One region of the Faecalibacillus sp. genome, then DNA from elsewhere that is predicted to be linked to it. Evidence: a T-box and tRNA genes for the amino acid it is inferred to sense, from the RefSeq annotation. Region 1 holds a T-box; the other holds one or more tRNA genes.
The links. The T-box of region 1 lies ahead of lysS (lysine--tRNA ligase). A T-box ahead of a tRNA ligase gene usually reads a tRNA of that ligase, here a tRNA-Lys.
Positions count from the first base shown of each region.

Region 1 (4,432 bases):
CCATTGTTACCAATTTCCACTTTTGTTCTTTTTGTATATTCTTTAATTTTTTCTTCTATTTTTTTTATCTTATCTTTTTCATTTTTTAAATAATTTTGTTTAGTATCAAGACAACTTCTTATTGACAGTTTTCCTGAAAGAATAAGCTTTATCTCATCGATAGAAATTTCAAAAGAACGTAACAATAAAATAACTTGAAGGATTTCTATGTCATTTTGAGTATATTGTCGATAATTATTTTTATCCCTTATAGGATTAATCAATCCTTCTTTTTCATAATAAATCAATGCTTGTTTAGTAATACCTAATTGTTCTTCTACATCATGTGTTTTCATAATTAAATCTTCCTTCCTTTGTCTTCATTAAACACTATATGCTAGGAATATAGTCAACATTTTTTTAAGTGAAAGACCATCTTTCTCATGATTGTAACTAAACAAAAAATTTTATTTTTAGATTTTCTTGAAATTACAAACTGTTATCTAATTACTATAAATTTTAATTTATGTGAAAAGTGGTCTTTTATTTTTTTTAATATTAAAATGAAGTTGTCATTAAAAAATTTTTTTCTTTATTAAATAATATCACTTTGATACGAATCATATATATTTTTTATCGAACATACCAAGTAACGTAACTGTCCACATTTTTTATCAAAAAAGTTGGTCATTTTGAGGCCATTTACCCTAATTTTAATGTTTATTTACTTCTTTTAAGCAATAAAAAAAACACATCTAATCAATGATTTTTATACCTAATATAAGTATTATTTTAAGTATATTTATCATTAATAAATGTGTCTTACTTTTATGTATCAAACACAAATTCAAAATCTAAAAAGCGTTGATTTTATCGATGTTTTATTTGTTTCTTGGCTTCATTTGAGGGAATAAGATAACTTCTTGAATAGATTCTTGTCCTGTTAATAACATAACTAATCTATCAATACCCATACCCATTCCACCTGTTGGTGGTAAACCATATTCTAGAGCTTCTACGTAATCTAAATCCATTTCGTTTGCTTCGTCATTTCCTAATTCTTTTTCTTTTAATTGATCAGCAAATCTTTCATATTGATCGATTGGATCATTTAATTCAGTAAATGCGTTAGCATATTCGTTTCCACAGATGAATAATTCAAAACGTTGTGTGAAACGTGGATCTTCTAAGTTCTTTTTAGCAAGTGGTGAGATTTCAATTGGATGACCATATACAAATGTTGGTTCAACAATTGTTTCTTCTACATATTTTTCAAAGAATTCATTGATAATATGTCCATAACCAAAATGAGCTTCTACTTCAATACCATGTTCTTCAGCTAATTTTTTAGCATCTTCAAATGACATATGTTCATTGAAATCAATACCCGTTTTTTCTTTAATAGCTTCTGTCATAGAAACACGTTTAAATCCTGGAGCTAAAGAAATATGATGTCCTTTATAATCTAATTCATAAGTTCCATTAACTTCCATAGCAGCATTAGAAATAATACCTTCAGTTAAATCCATCATACCTTCAAGATCACTAAATGCTTTATAAACTTCAATAGTAGTAAATTCAGGGTTATGAGTTCTATCCATACCTTCATTTCTGAATAAACGCCCAATTTCATAAACAGCATCCATACCACCAACAATTAATCTCTTTAAAGATAATTCAGTAGCAATACGTAAATAGAAATCAGTATCTAATGTATTATGATGTGTAACGAATGGTCTTGCAGCTGCTCCACCTAAGATTGGATTTAATACAGGTGTTTCAACTTCTACATAGTTTTTACTATCTAAATAATGTTGAATTGAACGGATGATTCTTGGTCTTGTAAACGCAATTTTTTTAGCATCTTCATTCATGATTAAGTCAACATATCTTCTTCTATATCTTTCTTCAATATCACTTAAACCATGGAATTTTTCTGGTAAAGGACGTAATGCTTTTGTTAAATGTGTATATTCACTTACTTTAATTGAACATTCTCCAGTATTTGTCATAAATACTGTACCTTTAACCCCAATAATATCTCCAATATCACCTTTTTTAACGATTTCATAAGCATCTTCACCAATAGTATCTTTTCTTACATATAATTGGATTTGTCCATCTCTATCTTGAATATGCATGAAACATACTTTACCTTTACGACGTTTAGTCATAATTCTACCAGCTACAGATACTTCAACAGCCATTTCTTCTAATTCTTCATGAGTTTTTTCACCATATTGTTCTTTAATACCTTTTGAATAAGCAGTTACATCAAATCTTTGACCAAAAGGATCAATCCCTTTATCAATAAGTTCTTGCATTTTTTCTCTACGAACAAGTTCTTGTTCACTAAACTTTCTTTCTTCCATAATTTCCTCCTAAAATATAAAAAACTCTCCATCCCATGGGACGAGAGCTAAATCGTGTTACCACCCAAATTCATTAATAGGTCACCCTATTAACCTCAATAACTATCTATTAATAGTCTTGCCTATAACGTGGCTTACGTCATCTTATCAAAACATCCAAGATGCAGCTCCTAGTCTTTATTCATAATAGTTTCATTATCTTTTCCACCAACCAAGACTCTCTTTGAATGAAGGGCTATTATTACTTATCTATTCATTGCCTTTATTTCTACTTCGTTATCTTAACTTAATTCAAATTTATTGTCAATATAAGCGATAAAATTAGTTTTAATAATGAAAAAATGCACATAAGTGCATTAATCATGAATCTTATTATTTAAAACCATTCTTACAAAATCAGGTTCAAAATGTTTAGCTCTTGATCCTGAATATCCCATATCTAATGATGAAATTTGTTTCATTTCTTCTTCATTTAATTCAAAATCAAAGATATCTATATTTTCTTTTATTCTTTCTACATGTGTTGATTTTGGAATAACAACAACTCCTCTTTGTACATTCCATCTTAGAATTACTTGTCCTACAGACTTATTATATTTAGCTGCAATTCCTTTTAACATTTCATCTTCAAATGGATTATATCTTCCTCCACCTAGTGGTGCCCATGCTTCTGGAATAACATCATAATATTTCATTGTTTCTAATGCTTTTTCTTGTGTATAGTATGGATGAAGTTCTACTTGGTTAACTGTTGGTTTTACTTTAACAACTTCACAGAAGTTTGTAAGTATATTTGGATAGAAGTTAGAAACACCAATTGCTTTTAATTTACCTTCTTGATAAGCAGTTTCCATGGCTCTCCAAGCACTGAAATAATCACCACAAGCTTGATGTAATAAATATAAATCAAAATATTCTAAACCACTTTTTTCTAAAGAAGCTTCAATTCCTTTTTGGGCACTTTCGTAATCCATCATATCTTGTACCCATAATTTAGAAGTAATAAATAAATCTTCTCTTGTACAAAGACCATCAGCAATTGCTCTTTTTACAGCAGCTCCACAGCATCTTCATTATAATAAGCAGCAGCTGTATCAATTAAACGATATCCCGCTTTAATTGCTTGATAAACTGATTCTTCACATTCTTTTTTATCTAGTACTCTAAAAACACCAAAACCTACCATTGGCATTTTTAAACCATTATTTAATGTAACATATTCCATTATATGATCCCCCTTTTGCTTATATTTTAAATCATCTATATAAATCTTCAAATACTTATTAACTATCATCTATCATACATTTAAAGCATAAAAAAAGAACCTCTCGGTTCTCCTCTATTATTTTTTAGTAGTTTTTTTAGCAGTTGTTGCTTTTTTAACAACTGGTTTAGCTTCTTTAGCAGCTACAGCTTTAGCTGGTGCTTTTGCTACAGGAGCTTTTTTAGCTGGTGCTTTTTTTGCAGCTGGTTTTTTAACAACTACTGGATATTCAGGCATAGCATTAACATCTAATTCACCTTTTAATTCAGAACCATCTTTTTTAATTGCTACAAAGAAAACTTTAGCAGTTTCAGGTAAGTAATAAATATTTAAAGTTTCAACTTCTGTTGTTTTTACACCTTGTTCTTTTAAAGTTTCTTTAACGTATTTATCTAAATCACCATCTTTAACATTTTTTTCTTGGTATTGTACTTCGATCATTGTTTTCATATTCTCTCACTTCAAAACCTCAGTTTTTACTTCCTCCTTGGTAAGTATTCTATACTATTTTTTTTATTTGTAAAGTGTTTTTCTTAAGAAAAAGCGCATGAAATCAACATTTTTCTCTAATCACTTATCATAATAATAAAATATTGTTTTATCTTCAAACCTTTTATCTTAATTTGTAAAAAAATAGAATTGGAAACCCAATTCTATTTCTTAGATTTTGAATCAATAATCATGATAAATTTAGTTTTAGCTTCTACACCATCTTTACTATCTGCAAATGTTTTATAATCATTAGCTAAATCAACAAGTTTTTGTGTTGTATCTACATCTTTTTTCACTGTATCATTTAAAACACTAGAAATCTTAT
Region 1 covers NZ_JBKYAR010000008.1:47,381-51,812, forward strand. Annotated here, with positions in the region: gene ACLVEP_RS04075 (MerR family transcriptional regulator) at 1-335, opposite strand, end outside; gene lysS (lysine--tRNA ligase) at 861-2,351, opposite strand; T-box leader at 2,385-2,617, opposite strand; partial or broken gene ACLVEP_RS04085 (aldo/keto reductase) at 2,708-3,576, opposite strand; gene ACLVEP_RS04090 (DUF6465 family protein) at 3,694-4,065, opposite strand; gene ACLVEP_RS04095 (hypothetical protein) at 4,269-4,432, opposite strand, start outside.

Region 2 (4,432 bases), on a different contig from region 1:
ATTGTTGAACATGTTATTTCTCTCATTGTGCTCTCCTTTTTTTACTATGATAATGGCTTTGATCTTCTAATTGTTCTTGTTTAAACTCATGCCAGCCATTAATAACTTTACCTTGAGGAACCACCAGATTCTTAGCAGTTCCTAAACCTTTTATTAATCCTGCTCGATGATCTGGATCAGGATCTTTATAAGAAGCTCCTGCTTCTAACTTACAACTATAAACATTGATATTTCCTAGTATTTGCGAACCTCGTCCAAAATAACAATTTCCATAAACATTAATATTGCCATCATATCTACCTTCATCATTGAAAATAATTTGTGCTTGATTCATATTGGCCTTAATTGAAATCGGTCCTCCACTGAAAATATTTTCATTACCTACTTCTATTACACCACCATTTTCAGCAACAAAATAAGTATTAGTAAAAAAGGTATTATGACTTCCAATTTTAATTAAAGAATCATGATCACTTTTTATCACAATATTACTATAAAATATATTATCTTTTCCAATATGTACACTTTTACTAATTAATAATGAATATGGATCAAAAACAACATTTTCTAAAGCAACTTCACTTATAATTTCATCAACTGTATAAAAACCATATTGTTTTCTATACTCATCTATCCTATTAATCATCATCTTCACCTATTCAATAATATTATCTTTTACATCAGGATAATAAATAGAATAATATCTAAGTGACATTAATTCCATTGTTGTAAGTAAATTATGTTTACCTGTTCTTTTATATTTTGAATCACCTATTTCAATAATATAATCTGGTTCAAAACCAAAATCAAAATCCTTATCATTTGTAATAACAACAATTTTAGCATTTGATTTTTTAATATATGAAATCATCTTTTGACTACCATTAAAAATATGACCACTAACTGATAAAACAATAGCAATACTATTTTCATCTAATTCCTTAGCACATTGAAGTTGACTCGTTTGTTCCATATAAGCCATTGTAAACTTTTCTAACATCAATAAATCCGTTTGAAAATGTAAAGCAACTGAATGTGAAAATTGTGTTCCAAAAAAAGCTACATTATCACTATCATGAATCAGTTTTAAAACTTCATCTATTATATTCCAATCTAAATAAGAAGAAAGTTGATTTAAAGATGTACAAATTTGTTGACTATAATACGCTGTACTTTTTTCAGGATCATCTTTCATCATATCCAATGGAACATTAATTAAATTATTAAATTTTCTTGATGTTGAACTAAACCAAGCACACTCTTGTTTTAAATGTGCATAATTTTCATAACCTAGTGTTCTACAAAAACGAGAAATGGTTGCTGGAGACACAAAACATTCACTCGCAAGTTTAGAAATTCCCATATGAGCTACTTCTGAAATATGATGTGCCATATACCAGGCAATGTTATAATTTGTATCTGTTTCATTGGCGCTATCTAAATATATTAATAATCTATAAAATAAATTTTTCATGTCATCCTCCCCTATTCTACAATATTATACACTAAATTCATCTTTATGCTTATATAAATTTGTGATAATAAATCACATATTTTTTTACATTTGTGACTTTTTTTAACTATTTTTTACTTATATATTAACAGTGTAGAAAGAAAATAGATTTTACTATTCATATTCCCTCTATTATCTTTCTATATTATTCTTATCCTCCCAAATAAGAATAACATAAAAGGCATCTTGATGTCTTTTTTTCTTTTTCTTATAATAAAGAAAAAGGAGATCAATAATAATGTTAAAAGAATTCAAAGAATTTGCCTTAAAAGGCAACATGATTGATTTAGCTGTTGGGGTTATTATCGGTGGCGCTTTTAATTCATTAGTCACTTCTCTTGTAGAAAACATCATTATGCCTATTTTAAGTTTAGTTACAGGTAAAATTGATTTTTCTAATCTATTTATTGCTTTAGATGGAAATACATACAAAACATTAGCTGCTGCTCAAGCAGCAGGGGCATCTACTGTCAATTATGGTTTATTTATTACTGGTTTACTTAACTTCATTATTATGGCTTTTGTCATCTTTATGATTGTTAAAGCAATGAACAAGTTAAGATCTAAAACTGAAAAACCAGTAGAAGAAAAGCCAACGAAAAAGATTTGTCCTTATTGTCAAAGTGAAATATCTATTAAAGCATCTCGTTGCCCACACTGTACAAGTCAATTAGAAAACTAAAATAGCTTTCTGTAATGTTATTCATTACAAAAAGCTATTTTTATATACAAAAAACATCGATTACTCGATGTCTCTTACAATTGGTGCGGGCGACAGGAATCGAACCTGCACGCCGAAGGCGCTAGATCCTAAGTCTAGTGCGTCTGCCAGTTCCGCCACGCCCGCATTAAAATGGTGACCCGCAGGCGACTCGAACGCCTGACCCTCTGATTAAAAGTCAGATGCTCTACCAACTGAGCTAGCGGGTCAAAATATGGTGCCGGCTAAAGGACTTGAACCCTCAACCTACTGATTACAAGTCAGTTGCTCTACCAATTGAGCTAAGCCGGCATAAATGGTGGAGGTTAACGGGCTCGAACCGCTGACCCTCTGCTTGTAAGGCAGATGCTCTCCCAACTGAGCTAAACCTCCATAAATGGTGACTCGTACGGGATTCGAACCCGTGAATGCATGCGTGAAAGGCATGTGAGTTAACCGTTTCTCCAACGAGCCACATGGCGCTTGAAGTAGGACTCGAACCTACGACCGATCGGTTAACAGCCGATTGCTCTACCAACTGAGCTATTCAAGCAACTTAACAGTGCTCATTTATATTAGCATCCTTTTTCTAATAAATCAACCCTTTTTTATAATTTTTTTAAAAAAATTTTAATTTTCTTTAAAAAACTACACATATATGAATATTATGTATCATTCTTGATTTGATTAATGATATAATTATATAAACATATAACACAAGGAGGACGTTATGGATCAACAAAGAGAACAAGCAAGTCAAATCGCACATGAATTTGTCGTTTATCAAGAAAGTGAACAAGCAGATATTGATGCTAAAGATCATCAATTCGATGCTTTATGGCAAAGTATATATGATGTATGTAAATTAATTAAATTTGGAATAATAGAAGATATCACTGAAGAAGAATTTGAAGAAGCTTATGCTTGGTTAAAAACTACCCAATCTCTTACAGATGATTATCAAGAATTTGATTTAGAATTTTAAGGAGAAGAAAATGGAAAAATATTTAATTGTAACTGATACAACAAGTGCAATGGATCAAGAAATTGCACAAAAGAATGGAATTGAACTTATTTCATTAAGTGTCATTGTAGATGGAAAAGAATATAAAGATCAAATTGATATTTCAACAGAACAACTTTATGACTATTTAAAAGATGGTAAAACACCTTCAACAAGTCAACCAAATACAGGTTATCTTATTGAAAAAATGGAAAAATGGCAAGAAGAAGACTATGAAGCTATCATTATTATTACTTGTTCAGCAGATTTGTCAGGAACAAATAACGGTTTCCATCTTGCTAAAGAAACAGTTGGCTTAGATAATGTTTATATTTATGATAGTCGTCAAGTTGGAGCTCCTGTTATGGATATGGCTATTCGCGCTAAACAACTTGCTGATGAAGGAAAAACAGTGGATGAAATTTTTACAATGTTAGAAGAAAAAACAGCACATTCGTTCTCGTTTTTATATCCAGATAATTTTACTCAACTTTCACGTAGTGGACGTTTATCACCAATGGCAGCCAGAATGGCTTCGATGTTAAAAATCAAAGCTTTGCTTTGTTTAGATGAACAAGGTAAATCTGTTGATAAATATAGTATGTCTCGTACAGAAGTTAAAGTTTTAAAAGCTATCGTTGATAAATTTCATGAATTAGGAGTCAATGCTAAACAATATAAGATTTATATTTCTGATGCTGATAATTTAGTATTTGCTAAAAAAGCAAAATTATTATTTCAAACAACATTCCATGGAATTGAAGTAGAAATCAATGATCTTCCTGCCGTTTTAACATGTCACGGTGGTCTTGCTTGTTGTGCTATTCATTCTACATATAAAATTTAAGGAGAGATTTTATGAAAGTTGTTGATATGCATTGTGATACTATTTTAAAGCTTTATGATGATTTACATCATAGAAAAGCTGGTTCTTTGTTAGAAAATGATGGTCATATTGATTTAAAGAAAATGCAAAAAGGGGATTATTTATTACAAAACTTTGCGATGTTTGTCGATCTAAGCGAAAATCCTCAACCATTTTTAAAAGCAAATCAACTCATTAATCATTACTATCATGAAATAGAAAAATATCCTGAACTTATTAAACCTGTCTTTTGTTATCAAGATATCATCGATCATCAACAAGCAGGTATTATGTCTTCTCTTTTAACTTTAGAAGAAGGAGCAGTTGTAGAAAATGATTTATCATTACTTG
Region 2 covers NZ_JBKYAR010000017.1:32,565-36,996, reverse strand. Annotated here, with positions in the region: gene ACLVEP_RS07405 (fumarate hydratase) at 1-26, opposite strand, end outside; gene ACLVEP_RS07400 (hypothetical protein) at 23-646, opposite strand; gene ACLVEP_RS07395 (MurR/RpiR family transcriptional regulator) at 656-1,474, opposite strand; gene mscL (large conductance mechanosensitive channel protein MscL) at 1,752-2,195, shown strand; tRNA gene ACLVEP_RS07385 (tRNA-Leu) at 2,277-2,360, opposite strand; tRNA gene ACLVEP_RS07380 (tRNA-Lys) at 2,368-2,443, opposite strand; tRNA gene ACLVEP_RS07375 (tRNA-Thr) at 2,450-2,525, opposite strand; tRNA gene ACLVEP_RS07370 (tRNA-Val) at 2,531-2,606, opposite strand; tRNA gene ACLVEP_RS07365 (tRNA-Glu) at 2,612-2,687, opposite strand; tRNA gene ACLVEP_RS07360 (tRNA-Asn) at 2,691-2,766, opposite strand; gene ACLVEP_RS07355 (hypothetical protein) at 2,944-3,198, shown strand; gene ACLVEP_RS07350 (DegV family protein) at 3,209-4,063, shown strand; gene ACLVEP_RS07345 (dipeptidase) at 4,075-4,432, shown strand, end outside.
Region 2: it encodes a tRNA-Lys, which carries the amino acid that the T-box ahead of lysS (lysine--tRNA ligase) is inferred to sense. The anticodon was not compared.